2 regions of the Staphylococcus lugdunensis genome follow, and region 1 is predicted to be linked to the other one. Evidence: riboswitches for the same ligand, from Rfam matches in the RefSeq annotation. Region 1 holds a riboswitch; the other holds the start of a gene.
What was found. Region 1 has a riboswitch for S-adenosylmethionine ahead of metX (homoserine O-acetyltransferase MetX). Riboswitches for the same ligand answer to the same signal wherever they lie in the genome.
Positions count from the first base shown of each region.

Region 1 (8,493 bases):
TAATCATCACGATATAAAAATGCAACAATATCAGCATCTTGTTCTATAGAACCTGATTCACGAATGTCACTCATCATTGGTCGTTTATCTTGTCGTTGTTCAACACCACGAGATAGCTGACTTAACGCAATAACAGGACATTCTAATTCTCTAGCGATTGCTTTTAGTGTTCGAGAAATTTCTGAAACCTCTTGCTGACGATTATCAGATAAACGTGAACCGCTTCCTTGTATTAATTGCAAGTAGTCAATCATAATCATATCTAAACCATGTTCTTGCTTTAAGCGACGACATTTAGAACGGATATCTGTAATACGAATACCTGGTGTGTCATCGATAAATATTTTCGTACGTGATAATTTACCTACCGCAATGGTAAAGCGATTCCAATCTTCTTCAGTCATCGTCCCTGTTCTTAAACGGTTAGAATCTACGTTGCCTGAGCTACATATCATACGCGTAGCAAGTTGGTCTGCCCCCATCTCTAAAGAAAAGATACCTACTGTATAATTATCCTCGTGAACCGCTACTTTTTGAGCAATATTAAGTGCGAAGGCAGTCTTACCTACTGATGGTCTAGCTGCAATAATAATCAAATCATTACGATTAAAGCCAGCTGTCATTTGGTCTAAGTCACGATAGCCTGTTGGTATCCCAGGCGTTTGACCGCTATTTTGGTCAAGTTCTTCTGCTGTTTCATAAACTTGGCCTAAAATATCTCTAATATCTTTAAATCCTTCACTATCGCGTGTTGATGATAATTCTAAGATACGTCTTTCTGCATCACTTAAAATAGCATCTAACTCTAATTCATCATTATATCCGTCATTAGCAATACTATCTGCCGTTTGAATGAGCTTCCGCTTTAAAGCATGCTTCGCCACAATGTCAGTATAGTATTGAATGTTACGTGTCGTGGGTACGTTATTAGAAAGCTCAGCTAAATATTGCGGACCACCCGCTTCACTTAATGTACCATCATTTGTAAGTTGATCCATAAGTGTAACGACATCAATTTCTTTAGTATCTTCATTTAAATGCATCATTGCACGGAAGATATGTTGATGGGCGCCTCTATAAAATGACTCAGGAAGCAATACCTCCTGAGTCGAACTTAACAATTCTGGATCAATAATAATCGCACCTAAGACAGATTGTTCAGCTTCATTATTATGGGGCATTTGATTTTGCTCATATGATCTATCCATTATTGATTACACCTCTTAATCAAAAAGTTAAACCTCTTTGATATCAATCTTATCTTAATTAACAGCGTCTTATTGTTCTACTACATGTACACGAATTGTACCATCAACTTCTTTGTCTAATTTCACTGGTACATTCGTATAACCTAAAGCATGAATACCTTGTGGTAAGTCCATTTTACGTTTATCTAATTTAATATCATGCTGTTTTTTTAAACCTTCAGCAATTTGTTTTGTGCTTACAGAACCAAATAATTTGCCACCTTCACCTGTTTTAGCACTGATTTCAACTTCAATATCAGCTAATTTGGCTTTTAGCGCTTTGGCTTCATCAATTTCTTGTTGTCTATCTGCTGCTGCACGTTTATTTTGTTGTTCTAATTGTTTTAAATTGCCAGGAGTTGCTTCTACGGCATATTTATTTTTTAGTAAAAAGTTATTCGCATATCCTACTGGTACGTCTTTAACTTCTCCTTTTTTGCCTTTACCTTTAACATCTTGTGTAAAAATTACTTTCATGCATCTTCACTCCTACTGATTTGTTCTGTAATTGCTTGTTGTAATTGTTCGATTGCTTCATCAATGGTTACATCTTTAATTTGCGTTGCTGCATTGGTAAGATGGCCACCGCCACCTAATGCTTCCATAGTTAATTGTACATTAATTGAGCCTAACGAACGAGCAGAAATACCAATTAAATTGTCTTCTCTTTTTGCGACAACATATGACGCTTCAATACCTTCTAAACTTAACAGCTCATCTGCTGCTTGTGCAACAGTCACGGGATGGTAAATTTTATCATCTGAACCATGTGCAATAGCAATGCCATTATCTTGCACTTCTACAGTTTGAATCAGTTCAGAACGATTAATATACGTATCGACATCATCTTTTAAGAAATGCTGAGTCAATATCGTATCAGCACCATGTGCACGTAAGTAACTTGCAGCATCAAAAGTTCTAGAACCTGTTCTTAATGTAAAATTACGCGTATCAACGATAATTCCTGCATACATAACTGTTGATTCTAAGCGTGTTAAACGCTGTTCTGTCGGTTGATACTCTAATAATTCTGTAACAAGTTCAGCTGTTGAACTTGCATAAGGTTCCATGTAAATTAATAACGGGTTTGAAATAAAGCTTTCACCTCGTCTATGGTGGTCAATAACGACTTTACGATTAGCTTTATTTAAAATATTTTCGTCTAATACCATTTCTGGTTTGTGCGTATCGACAATGACGACTGTCGTTTTAGAAGTCATCATATCCCAAGCTTCATCTGATGTAACAAAGCGCTCTTTTAGTTCTGGCTTTTTATCAATTTCATTCATCACACGGCGTAAAGTTGGGTCAATATCCTCTTCATTTAACACAACATAGGCTTCTAAGTTATTCATTAGTGCAAAGCGAGAAACACCAATTGCAGCTCCGATTGCATCTAAATCTGGACGCTTATGTCCCATAATAATTACTTTGTCGCCTTCTGTTAAAATATCTTTCAAAGCATGAGATATAACACGCGCTCTCACACGCGTACGTTTTTCCATTGGGTCAGTCTTACCGCCGTAGAAACGTACATTACCATTCATACTTTTAATCGCAACTTGGTCTCCGCCTCGACCTAAAGCAAGATCAAGACCTGATTGTGATAATTCACCCAAATCTATAAGATTTTCTGTGCCTTCTCCAACACCAATGCTTAGTGTAAGTTGGGCGCGATAACCAACACTTTTTTCTCGCAACTGACTTAAAATTTCAAAGTTAGACTTCTCAATTTCAGCTAAAATCTTTTGATTAAGATAAGCTACGAATTGATCTGAACTATAGCGTTTAAAATAAATATTATATTCAGAAGCCCAACGACTGATAACACGTGTTACCATTGAGTTGATTTCTGAACGTTGCGTATCGTTCATATTCTGTGTTATTTCATCATAATTATCTAAAAATAACGTTGCTATAATTGGCTTAGAGTCTTCATACAACTTATTTGTATGCACCTCATCGGTAATATCAAAGAAATAAAGACAATGATCATCTTCACTATAGCGCACGTGATAATGATAATTATTATTCTCAATTTCTACTTCTTGAATCTTTTCCAATTGCTTTAAAATATTGGGGAAAACCTCATTAATAGGTTCAGAAATTACGTTTGATTCTAAATGATCTGACATAAACTGATTGATCCATTCAATATGATCATCCGCATCTAAAACGACCATTCCTATTGGCAAACGTTTAATTGCCCTATTACTTCCTGCTGAGATATGGCCACTTAAATCATCCACATAGTTATCCATTTTTATCATTGCTTGTCGGGCTAATACCGCACTGATAACGATAATTACAAAGAGAATCGCTGCCGCTATCCCTGCAACAAGTGGTTTAAAGATAAACCCCAATATAACAAGGGCTATCGCCGTTAGAACCATTAAAATGTACGGAACAAACAAAGCTTTTTTTGTGGATTGTCGGTTCATTTTTCCACCTCTATTCGCTTTTTAGTATCTTTTTTTTATTATCTGTTTTAAGTTAATTCCTAAATCAAGCACCCCTATAAGTGCAACAATATGCGTTACTGGCGAAATAATTGTCCCAATTACCATTAATATTATTGTTACTACGTCTGGCATGCGTTTTGCTTTTCCGAAGAAATGAATCACGCTTAATCCTTGGATGTACATCAATAATGATAACATAATCTGTAAGTTTATAACGATACTTTGGAAGATACTCGGTTGTGTTGCAAACATTACACATATTAAATCAATAACATATAACCACAAGACTGAACGTTTAAACTGCCATGCGAATAATGGTTTGAATATTGGTGTTGCTATTTTAAACTTTCTAAGAATTGGGAATGTGACAAGCAAATTGATTAAAATAAGGATAAATATTGCTATTATCATATAACTTGGAAGCTGAATAGACAATTGTTTAATGATAAAACTTAATGTTTGTTCATATTCTGCTTTCATGCCACTTTGAACATACGCTTGATCCAATAAATCTTCTAGTGGTTTTACTGCTGTTCGAACTAATACTTGTGCCTTGGGAATATGACCAAACACTTGTAATAACATAAAACCAATAATAGTTATTGTGCTGGCGACCGTCGTCGCTATGTAAAGAATCTGTTCTTTAGATGCACGTTCTTTAAGTAATTGTCCGATGACAATACTTGAGATAAGTACTAATATCATGGCACTTAATACGATTGTATTGCCGAATAATACTGCAATAACCAAAGTCACAATTGTAGCCAAACCAAATGATGGTATTGACTTATTCCAGAGAATAATTCCAGGAATGGTTGCAAATAAACATAACAGCCAACCCACTTCTGGTAATATATATGTGACTAAAGCGACTACAATTAATGCAAGCGTACCGATAATAGTAGCTTTAGGTTCTATTTTTGAAAACAACTTCGCCACTCCTATACTAAATTTAACTATAAGCACTATTTTAACCCGTGTAGCATATTAAAACAAATAAAGGACTTATTGGCATAGTAACTTTCATTTAAATGTCTAAATTAGCTTATCTTTAGACATTTTACACAGTCGTATGTCTTACCTCAATATCCATGATTGTCACTTCATTTACGTTTAAATGTTGATACCTTTAAAAAATGATATAAATTAGGTGCCCAAGTATTAAAATTAAGCAAAAAGCCATCATGTCCAACATTATCTGGAACAAAGAAATGACGGTGATATTTAAAGCGTACGCCTAATTGCTGTACCAGGTCATCTGGATATAGTAAATCATCGATAAATCCCATTGTCAGTACTTTAGTATCTAAAGATTGATATACTTCATCAACATCTGTTCTACCACGGTCAACGTTATGACTGTCTAAGACATCTAACATAGTTAAATAGCAATCCAAATCATAATGTTCTTTAAATTTATCACCTTGGTAACGTTGATAATTGACTACCTCATCAGGAGTAAAGCGTTCATCATAACTTTTAGATGAACGATATGTTAAAAATCCTAATTGTCTTGCAATACTCAAACCTTCTTTACCACCGATATGAATGGCTTGACGAGCAATCTCATTAAATGCACGACTGTATGATGATGTCTTATCGGTGGCTGCTAAAATTACTGCTTTATCAACAACAAATCGCCGATTATATAGTAATTCCATCACTTGCATCCCGCCAAGACTTCCACCAATTAATATGTTAATCTTGTTAAAACCTAATGCTTGAATTCCTAATTCTATTGCTTTGGTAACATCTCTTAAAGTCAATTTCTTAGGAAAATGTTGGTCTGTAAGATGTGAGCTAGAGCCAAATGGGCTTCCTATCACATTAAACGTTAGGAATTGATAATCATGAATTGGCATATAACCACCATCGATAATTTCACGCCACCAACCTGGCTGTTCATTGGTTCCATACGTTAAATGATTTCCAGTTAAGGCATGGCAAACCACAACCAAAGGCTGCCCTTGATAACCTACATGCTCATATCGCAGTTTTAAATTTTCTATTTTTTCGCCAGACTCTGTAGTAAATGCTCCAAGTTCCAAAGTATCGACAGTATAATTTATCATGACTATTCCTCCTTTAAATAATATAAAAAACCGCTCCTACTCTAAATGAAGTAAGAAGCGGTCATTGACTTATCATTCGAGTATCTCGTTGGTTTTAGCACCGTGCATTACTGTCGGTTGCTGAAGCGTCACTGGGCCAAATCCCTCAGCTTCTCATAATAAGATATATTTATGTCTATTATTAAGTTAAATTTAAATTTATTTTATCTAAAAAATATGATAACTGCAATGCCTTACTGCGATTTAGTATAGGTTAAAAGAATAAACGAAGCCCCGCCATTAACACAATGCCTGTCACAACTGTTATGGTCAAACTGCGTGAAATAAAAGCAACAACAATAGTCGGAATCGTAATAATCACGAATGATAAATTAATAGTAAAGCCTAAGCCGTGCGATGGTTGTTTTATCATAGCGTCTACAACTAATGCAGTAAACAGTGTAATAGGAATATAAGACAGCCATTTAACAACCTTCTCAGATAATTGTATGCGTGTAATCATAATAAAAGGCACAATTCGAATTATCAAAGTAACTAAACCACTAAAAAAGATAATAGCAAACATATACCAAGATGTTGTCATCGTTCCATCACCACCCCTAATGTCGAAGCAATGATAGCAGACAATAATATTGCCACATAAGTTGGCATAAACCAGCTAAAGATAAACATCATGACAATAACAGAGATGATTAAAACAATGTATATTTTAAGTTTAGAATTGGTAATAGCATCAAACTGCGCAATAGCTAAGAAGACAAACATTGCTGTAATAGCGTAATCTAGTCCAAAAACTTCAGGATTACTTATGAATTTGCCAAACACGGCACCGCCAATCGACGCAATCGTCCAAAAGACATATGCCGTAATATTTAAGCCATGAAGCCAGCGATCATTAATTTTTTCACCTTTTAAATAAGGTGAAATAGCCACGCCAAATGTTTCATCTGTCAATATTGAAGATAGCCCTACCCTATTCCATAACCCATATTGCTTATAATTGGGTGCAAGTGTCATTGATAATAAGAAAAAACGTGAATTGACAATAAGCGTCGTCACGATAATTGCTGTAATCGGTGTACCTGCAATGACTAACGCACAAATAATAAACTGAGCTGCTCCCGCATAAACAATCAGACATAAAAGGATAATTTCTAATAAACTAAAATGTTGTGATGCAGCTACAATGCCAAAAGAAATACCTACACCTGCATAACCTAATAATGTAGGTATACATTCTTTAACACCTTGTTTAAAGGAAAGATGTGTATCCATTTTATGCCTCCTCTTTTTATTTAATAACCAAGATAAGTCTAATATAACACTAGAACTGTATCAATCCTTTTATAATTCCGTTTGTCTGACGTTAGACAAACGAATGTCTAAAAATCTTTATATAAGTACCTTTAATTTTAATAAATTTTTCTGATAATTATTTAGACTACTCGCATTCAAATAACTTATCATTAAAAAAACAGGGAAACCATTGAGTTCGTATCTTTCTCAATCTTTCCCTGTATGATGATTTAATCTATGACATATAACGATGCGTCAACAAATAACGCTATTTATTTAACTGGTTTAATTTCTGTTTTACCGCCCATGAATGGCACTAAAGCTTCTGGAATAGTAATTGAACCGTCAGCATTTTGATAGTTTTCAACAATTGCCGCAAACGTACGTCCTACAGCAAGTCCACTACCGTTTAAAGTATGTGCTAATTCTGGCTTAGCAGCATGATCACGTTTGAATCGAATATTTGCACGACGCGCTTGGAAATCTGTACAGTTTGAGCATGAACTAATTTCTTTATAATCATTATAACTTGGTAACCATACTTCTAAGTCATATGTTTTAGCAGCACTGAATCCAATGTCTCCAGTACATAGAATAACACGACGATATGGTAATTTAAGCTCTTCTAAAATCGCTTCCGCATTCGTTGTCATTTCTTCTAGTGCATTCCAAGAATCTTCTGGTTTTTCAAAGCGAACCATTTCAACTTTATCGAATTGATGCAAACGGATTAAACCTCTTGTATCTCTACCAGCAGATCCAGCTTCACTACGGAAACAAGCAGATTGGCCAGTGAATTTTTCAGGTAAGACACCTGGTTGAATAATTTCATCACGATAATAGTTTGTTAATGGTACTTCTGCTGTAGGTATTGTGTATAGACCCTCTTTTTCTACTTTAAATAAATCTTCTTCAAATTTAGGTAATTGTCCAGTACCAAACATTGTATCAGCATTTACTAACTGAGGAACCATCATTTCAGTATAACCATGTTGTGTTGTATGTTTCGTAATCATATAGTTCATCAAAGCACGTTCCAATTGTGCACCGTCTTTTGTTAAATAAACAAAACGCGCACCTGATACTTTTGCAGCACGTTCAAAGTTAGCCATGTTTAATTCTTCAACTAAATCCCAATGTGCTTTTGGCTCAAAGTCGAAGTCACGTGGCGTTCCCCATTTTTTAAGTTCTACGTTTTCTTCATCAGAAGCCCCTTGTGGCACATCATCATGGATTAAATTAGGAATGCGGATTAATGTATCTTTGATCTTGTTATCAATTTCGTTAAGTTTAGTGTCAATTTCTTTAATTTTATCGCCTAGCTCACGCATTTCTTTAATAACATCATCCGCATTTTCTTGATTGCGTTTCTTTTCAGCAATTTGCTCACTTACTTTATTGCGATTCGCTTTCATT
Region 1 is NZ_CP014022.1:1,439,509-1,448,001, reverse strand. Features, by position in the region: gene dnaB (replicative DNA helicase) at 1-1,208, opposite strand, end outside; gene rplI (50S ribosomal protein L9) at 1,278-1,724, opposite strand; gene AL499_RS06835 (DHH family phosphoesterase) at 1,721-3,688, opposite strand; gene AL499_RS06830 (DUF2232 domain-containing protein) at 3,710-4,639, opposite strand; gene metX (homoserine O-acetyltransferase MetX) at 4,813-5,781, opposite strand; SAM riboswitch class I at 5,848-5,946, opposite strand; gene AL499_RS06820 (AzlD domain-containing protein) at 6,035-6,364, opposite strand; gene AL499_RS06815 (AzlC family ABC transporter permease) at 6,361-7,056, opposite strand; gene serS (serine--tRNA ligase) at 7,350-8,493, opposite strand, start outside.

Region 2 (8,493 bases), 530 kb from region 1:
ACTTACTTTTTTATTGTCCTCGCTCTTACCACCACCACATGCTGTAAGTGTTATCGTTAAAATAATGGTTAATATACCTACTAGTAACTTCTTCATAACCTACTCCTCTAAATCGTAATTATTACGCTTAAAACTATATACCTAGTTTCTAAATAAATCAAGCCCTTAAACAAATTTTTTGATGTTAATATAAAATTTCTTATATTAGTAATCTCACAAAATATCTTTATACATGCAGAAAACCCGAGATACTCAATTAAATTGACCTTCTCGGGTTTTTAGCTATTATTTGGCTGGTACTACTGCACCGTCATATTTTTTATTAATGAAGTCTTTAATCTCTTTAGATTGTAATACTTCGATTAAAGCTTTAATTTTTTTATCATCTTTATGGCCTTTTCTTACTGCAATTAAATTCGCATATGGATTGTTTGTTGCTTTTTCAAGAACGATTGAGTCTTTTTTAGGACTTAATTTTTGATCAATTGCATAGTTTGAATTGATAATTGCTGCATCTACATCTTGGTTTTGGTAGATTTTAGGTAAAAATTCTGCCGATTGTTTGTTATTAAATTTAATATTTTTCTTATTTTCTACAATGTCACTGAACTTCGCATCTTCAATTTTTACGCCTTTTTTAATTTTAATTAAATCTGCATCCACAAAGAATTTTAAGAATCGACCTTGTTCAGCTGGATTATTTGAAACATAAACTGTTGCACCATTTGGTAAATCTTTTAAACTTTTATATTTTTTAGAGTAAACAGCCATTGGTTCTAAGTGTACGTTACCAGCTGATTCAATTTTATAACCTTTTTCTTTACTTTCTGTTTTTAAATAAGGTGTGTGTTGGAAGTAATTGGCATCGAGTTCACCTTTATCTAATAATTTGTTTGGCGTTGTATAGTCATTGATTGATTGAATCTTTAAGTCATATCCTTTTTTCTCTAATAATGGTTTAGCTTTTTCTAAAATTTCAGCATGTGGTGCTGGTGAAGCGCCGACTTTAATAGTCTTATCTTCACTGTCTCCCTTACCACAAGCCGCTAATGCGATCGTTAATACGAATACTGCAACTAAAGTTAAAATCTTCTTCATCTAATCATTCCTCTTTCCTTCTTATCGTTTGTCTAATTTATTTGTAATCCAATCCCCAATAAATTGAATTATAAATACAATAATTAAAATAAATACCGTCGAAACTAAAATGACATCATTTTGGTTACGAGTGAAACCAGTAAGGTAAGCTAGGTTACCTAAACCACCTGCACCAATAACTCCGGCAACAGCTGTTGAGCCAACTAAAGCAATTGCTGTCACTGTAATGCCGGAAACGAGTGCTGGCATCGATTCAGGAAGTAATACCTTTCTTACTATGGTAAGTGTGGTAGCACCCATTGAAACTGAAGCTTCAATGACACCTTTATCAATTTCTTTAAAGGCGATTTCAACTAATCTTGCATAAAATGGTGAAGCGCCAATGATAAGTGCTGGCAAGGCTCCGGTTGGTCCACTAATCGTACCTAAGACAATGCTTGTAAATGGAATTAGCAGCAAGATTAAAATAATAAATGGTATCGCTCTAAATAAATTGACTACAAATGACACAATACTATAGAAAATACGTGCACCTACTGAATTACTTTTCGCTGATAGGAATAAAAGCACACCTAAAATCAAGCCAAAAATAAACGCAAAAATGGTTGATATAATAGTCATGTATAGTGTCTCGTAAATCGCTGTCCAAACTTCTGGCCATTGCACATTTGGCATTGTCACCATCTCATGGAAGATTTCGCTATATGATTTACCCATGTCTTAGCACCTCCACATTGACACCTTTTTTATGTAATCCTTCAGTAAAATGATCAAAGTCTACTTCTGAAATATGTGGTATATGAATCACTAAAAATCCTATTGTGCCATTGCGCGTATTCTTAATATCTGCTTCAAGAATATTAACGTCTATGTTATGTGTTTTCGTAATATAAGACACGATAGGTTGTGTCGTGTTATCACCGTTAAAGTTTAGACGTACGACATAAGCATCGTGTGCTAGTGGCTCGAGTTGATCTAATGATTCCTCAAAATCGTTATTTAAATCATCTTTTACGAAACGACGTGTCACTTCATGTTGCGGATTTTCAAAGACATCACTTACTTTACCTTGCTCAATCACACGGCCATTCTCCATGACAGCAACTTGATCACACACGCGTCGAATGACGTGCATTTCGTGTGTAATTAACACGATCGTTAAGCTCTGACTTTTTTTAATTTTTAATAACAAATCTAAAATTTCATCTGTTGTTTGCGGATCAAGGGCACTTGTCGCTTCATCGCATAGTAGAACATCAGGGTCATTCGCAAGTGCACGCGCAATTCCTACTCTTTGCTTCTGTCCACCTGATAATTCAGAAGGATACGCATGTTCTCTACCTTTTAAACCCACTAATTCAACTAACTCAAGCGCACGTTTGACAGCAAGTCCTGACGGAACGCCTGCAATTTCAAGGGGAAATTTAATATTGTTTAATACGGTTCTTGACCATAATAAATTAAAATGTTGAAAAACCATGCTTACCTTTTGGCGTTTTAAACGCAGTTCTGACTTAGATAACTGACTCATGTTATCACCATCGATGATGATATCTCCTGACGTTGGGGACTCGAGTTGATTGAACATTCTGATTAATGTGCTTTTACCGGCGCCAGAAAATCCAATCACACCGTAAACCGAACCAGTTGGTATATTTAAATCAACGTGATCAACTGCGAGAACATCTTTTTTCTTTGTGTGATAACGTTTAACAACTTGTTTTAACTCAATCACGTTAAGTGCCTCCTTATGTAGCTGTATCTAATTAAAAATGCTTCCTCAAACTTTAGATGTTTGAGAAAGCATTTATATATCCTTTCTCTCATCTTCTAAAGTTTAACTTTATGTGAATTGGCACCATTTCTATTTCTAATATAGACGGTTGCCGGGCTTCGCAGGGCACATCCCTCCACCTCTCTCGATAAGAGTTTTCGCATTATTTAATTAATTTTAATCCTACCATTATGGTAATATTTCGTCAACTACTTTTTTAAATTTTCTAACAAATAAGGCACCGATTGAAATGCATAGATTCGTTTCAACTCTTGTGTTTGATTCATTAGCAGTAACACAGGGACTGATTGAATTTGATAATGTTCACTAAATTCCGGATAGAAATTCAAATCAAGCTTGGTTACTGGTAGTTGTAACATTTCATTAGCAATATCTAACATACGTTCAGATATTTTACACGTTCCGCACATTGGTGTATAACCAAAGATAAGGTGACGTGGTTGTTGTGCATGCTCTGTTATTTCAGAGATGTTGATATCTTTAGTCATTCGATAAGACGAACCTTTCCATGTTTAAATGAGGCATGAGCTGTTGTTCTTGTCGAACCATGAACCCATGCTTGTGCAGTACTTTGGCTAAATATTTCTTAGGGCAGCGCGCAACTTCGCAATATGTTCTATCTATATAAATATGTTCACTTTCACTCAAATAGCGTTTAAACCATTTACGAATATTGGCACCTTCATCATCTGAATCTGCCAGGATAAAAACCTGTTTGCCATAAAGTGATTCTATCATATCATCTATCTTATCTATACTCATTGTACCGTGTGTACAAATAATGTGAACGGGCTCAGCAATCACTTGTTGTACCCTTTTCTTATCTGATTTACCTTCTACAATAATAACTTTATTTACAAGTGTCATGTTCATCCACCTTCTACAGTTACATATTATAAGACAGTTACTTCTATACAAAAACGCGTGTCTCTAAACATTGAAATGCTGTAAAAATAATTATTATTTTGTTGCGTTTAGATTAATCATGTTAACAAAATGTTATATTACCAATAAACTGGTCATATACCTTTGTTTATAACTGATGATAGAAAAAACTCCAAGATACGTATATCAAGGAGTTCATCGCTTTTATTCGCCAATCATTTCAGCATATTGTTCTGCAGATAATAATTCATCTAATTGGCTTTCATCATCTAATTCAACTTTAACCATCCAAGCCTTTTCGAATGGTGATTCATTCACAAATTCAGGACTATCTTCGAGCTCTTCATTTGTTTCAATGATTTTTCCAGAAACAGGTGCATAAAGTTCTGACACTGTTTTAACAGATTCAACACTACCAAATGTATCCCCTTCGTTAATTTCATCATCAACGTCTGGTAGTTCAACGAATACAATATCACCTAATTCGCCTTGCGCGTATTCAGTAATACCAATTGTTACAACATTTCCGTCAACTTTTACCCATTCATGTTCCTTAGAATATTTTAATTCGCTCGGTACTGTCACGAAAATCCCCTCCTAAAAATAATTACAGTTTAATGATGCCATACCGTCTGCATTCATTCAACTATTATTCATAAAACTTTGAATAATTTCTGCACATATAATAATATATGTAAACTGTATTATATTATGCTAACCACGTTTCTTTATATTGGTCTTCTTTAAATCCAAGTGTGATTCTATCTCCTGAGATTGCAAGTGGACGTTTTACCAACATACCATCGCCAGCTAATAACTCTAATTTTTCATCTTGCGTTAAGTCTTTCAACTTATCTTTAAGCCCTAATTCACGATATTTAGCACCATGTGTATTAAATAGTTTATTAACTTCCACACCTGTTTTCTTAATGATTTGTTCAAATTCTTTTTTAGTTGGTGTATGTTGCACAATATCGATTGGTTCAAAGCTAACGCCATAATCTTTTAGAAACTTTGCAGCCTTTTTACAAGTTGTACAATTAGAATATTGATAAAATTTTATCATTCAGTTGTAACCTCCTATAGTAGTTACGTTTAATATAACAGATATTAAATGAAAACGCTCTATTTTTTAAGCTGAATTTTTTATTAAAAAAGTAAATTTAGTTATAATACGATTACGACATTGACTAAAGGAGCGCATCAATATGGAAAGTATACAAACAACTGAAAATTTTAATAAGATTATTCAAAGTGATCAGCCTGTCATCATAAAATTTGAAGCGGGTTGGTGTCCAGATTGTAAAGCAATGGATTTATGGATTGACCCTATAATTGAAAAATACAATGCCTATCAATGGTATTCAGTCAATCGAGATGAGTTAGAAGATGTTGCTGCAAATCATGATGTAATGGGCATTCCTAGTTTATTAATCTTTAAAAATAGTGAAAAATTAGCACACTTACATTCAGCAAATGCTAAATCACCCGAACAGGTTGAAACTTTTTTAGCTGAAACATTTCAAGCATAAAGCAAAAGCATGAAGTTCCGACATTACCAGTCGTGACTTCATGCTTTATTTATTAGAATTTTTCTATAAGATTTTTGTTTTTACGTTGAACATGTGGCATATCAACTGATAAGTCTGTAAGATATAGCAATCCTGCAATGGCTTCATCACCAGCGATACCAAAGATTTTACGTACTTTAGGTTCAAAAATATAAGGTGGTGTTTTCCAACAAGTGCCAATTCCTGCTTCATGTAATAATAACATTAAGTTTTGAGCATAAGCACCCAAAGCAAAGAAATTCTCTCTATTTTGACGTTGGCGTGGATCTGTTTTCACAACCAATACCAATATACCGCCTAAACGCGTTACCGTTTGATAATGATCTTGCTGTTTATCCACACTATCTGGGAATGCATAAGGCGTGATTGCTTCACTCATATCCCCTAGTCTATCCTTTGTAATGTGAATCATGCGCCAAGGTTCTCGCATGCCATGGTTTGGTGCATCTGCTGCTTGTTCAATCGCTTGATATAATGCTTTATCGTCGATTTCGACATCATGTTTAAATTTCTTAATACTTCTTCTATTTGCAATCGCTTCTTGTAATTCCACGACGTATCTCTCCCTTTTTCGTTGATAACTATTATCAATTATATGCGAGTTTATGAGATTATTCAATTATCGTATTTTTGATAGAAATTGATGATGTCATGTAATTGCGTAACTTGTATTTGACCAGGCGCTTTAGGTGTGTCAATACAGCCATAAGACATTGTACCTCCAAATAGCCCCTGAGCCGTACGGGAAATCACACCAAGTGATGACATCGAAATACCAATGACCTGTTGATCAACTGATTGCGCTGTAATCGACAATACATCTAATAATCTTAGTACATCACTTTGATTTTCAGGCATCACTGCTAATTTCAAATAGTCAGCTGGAAATTGACTCATTTTATAAAAGATAAAATGTAATGCTTCACTCTCCGGTGTATGTTGAAAATTATGATGTGATAAGATAACCGCTTTATGTTGTGCTTTCAAATGTGATATACATTGATGATAAATATCAAATGGTAAATGATTATGCCATTCCACATCGACCATATCAATGCCTTGAACTTTAGCCAATCGTTTTAGTAACGCGAGATAATTTTGCTCATCTAAAACCCCTTGACCCCCTTGTGATTCTGTACGATACGTCACTAAGATTTGAGGTTTGAAAGACAATGTTGCCAGTTGTTCCAAATTATCTTGTAGTAAACGATCTATATCCGTCTGCCATTGATCAATTCTAAGCTCTATAATATCAATAGCATGATGATCACGTTCTATCTTTGCTAATAACGTGTGATCTAAACGGCCTTTAGGTGCAATCGTTGCTGCTATGTTTACTTTAGTCATGGTGATCCCTCACTTTTAAATTCGCTTATTAATTATATTTTAAGTGACAACGACTAACTATGACAAATGTTGGTGTTCGATGATTGAAACAAATTGCAGTGGGTATAGCATGAGTACAAACATTTTTAGGAGGTCTTTATTCATGGCAGTACAATATGAAACAAAAGCAACAAACGTTGGTGGCCGTAAAGGACACGTTCAAACAGACGATAAAGCGATAAATGTAGATGTATTACCACCTCAACAAGCTGATGGGAATGCGACAAATCCAGAACAATTATTTGCTGCTGGATACGCCTCATGCTTTAATGGTGCATTTGATTTAATTTTAAAACAAAATAAAGTAAGAGATGCACAACCAGAAGTTACATTAACGGTGCGCTTAGAGGATGATTCAGAGTCAGAAAGTCCGAAATTATCTGTAGACATCCATGCAAAAGTTAAAAATGTATTATCTCAAGAAGATGCGGAAAAATATTTACAAGATGCTCACGAATTTTGCCCTTATTCAAAAGCAACACGAGGTAATATCGATGTTGATTTAAGTGTCGAAGTAGTTGACTAATGATAGTTAACTCATATCATCTAAAAATAAATTTTATGTCTTTTTTATGACGGAATTGATCAGTCAGCAATGACTGCGATTCCGTCTTTTCACTTCATCAAATCTCTACGCTCTCATGCGTTTTCCTTAGATTTTAACCCCATACAAATACGCCACATTTTTTACAAAATACCATTGTAATAATACCTTTTTTAAAAAAGAATGAAATAAATATATAAATTTCAAACCTTAGCATATTGCATTGTTAGTTTATTTATTTTATTATCATCTTAATACAAGACTTTATTTTTTATTAATGGAGGACGCTATGAGTGATATTAGAATATTGACGTTGGATGACTTAGCACAATATAAAGCGTTATTAGAAACCGGAGACCATGCCTTTAATTGGGATAAAATTTATTTAACTCATATCACTGAAGAAAATTTAAATCTACTATTATCTCCAGATATGACTTATGCTTATATCTTTGGGATGTTTGATCAAAATGAACTTGTAGCGGCAGCCACATATTATCAAATTCAGTTTGTCGGTAGAGAGCATAAAGCAAACTTTGAAGACCTGTTTGTTAAAGAAAATAACCATGATTACAGCAAAGCTTTGATTCGTCATATCTTGCAATATGCCGAAGATCATCAAATTGAAAAAGTTATGACGTCTATTATTTCTAATAACATAAGTGATAAGATTATGTATAGCTCCATAGGATTTGAGACTTTAGGCTATGAAGAAGATGCCTATAAAATTAACGATGAATATCAAGATGTTCATTGGCTTATTTACCATACTAAACGTGCAAAACAAAAGAATGATTAAAAATGTTTAAAATAAAGCTGCTCTAGCGATTTGCTAGTGCAGCTTTAAACTGTCAACAAGTTCCCCTACTTTATTAGCAGTAGCTGACAAGGACTGAAAATACGCTTATATCAAGCTTGTTTCAATCCTAGTCAATCTTGCTAAGGCGAGAATACAAATTCAAAATAAATTCTGTCCCACTTTCTAATTTCTCTAGTAATAATACCTCAACATATTGTTAATTTTTCAATTATCATTAATAGGATTTATCACTTCAATAAACTTAAATGCGCCATCTTTATATGAAAATTTTAAGATATGGCAATTTCCCGCTTCGAAAAACTGCTCGCGTTCAACCCAATAATCTAAAAAGACCCCAATTGTGCTCCCATGACTCACTGCTAATGTACATCCTTGGCTATCATGTTCCATCACC
Region 2 is NZ_CP014022.1:913,521-922,013, forward strand. Features, by position in the region: gene AL499_RS04305 (metal ABC transporter solute-binding protein, Zn/Mn family) at 1-96, opposite strand, end outside; gene AL499_RS04310 (MetQ/NlpA family ABC transporter substrate-binding protein) at 286-1,098, opposite strand; gene AL499_RS04315 (methionine ABC transporter permease) at 1,120-1,815, opposite strand; gene AL499_RS04320 (methionine ABC transporter ATP-binding protein) at 1,808-2,833, opposite strand; SAM riboswitch class I at 2,919-3,027, opposite strand; gene AL499_RS04325 (thioredoxin family protein) at 3,082-3,381, opposite strand; gene AL499_RS04330 (toprim domain-containing protein) at 3,374-3,760, opposite strand; gene gcvH (glycine cleavage system protein GcvH) at 3,983-4,363, opposite strand; gene AL499_RS04340 (arsenate reductase family protein) at 4,488-4,844, opposite strand; gene AL499_RS04345 (thioredoxin family protein) at 4,987-5,310, shown strand; gene AL499_RS04350 (nitroreductase family protein) at 5,363-5,902, opposite strand; gene aroD (type I 3-dehydroquinate dehydratase) at 5,965-6,696, opposite strand; gene AL499_RS04360 (organic hydroperoxide resistance protein) at 6,839-7,261, shown strand; gene AL499_RS04365 (GNAT family N-acetyltransferase) at 7,569-8,078, shown strand; gene AL499_RS04370 (histidine phosphatase family protein) at 8,304-8,493, opposite strand, start outside.
Region 2: it holds a riboswitch for S-adenosylmethionine, as region 1 does, so the genes downstream of both, AL499_RS04320 (methionine ABC transporter ATP-binding protein) here and metX (homoserine O-acetyltransferase MetX) in region 1, are expected to answer to the same signal.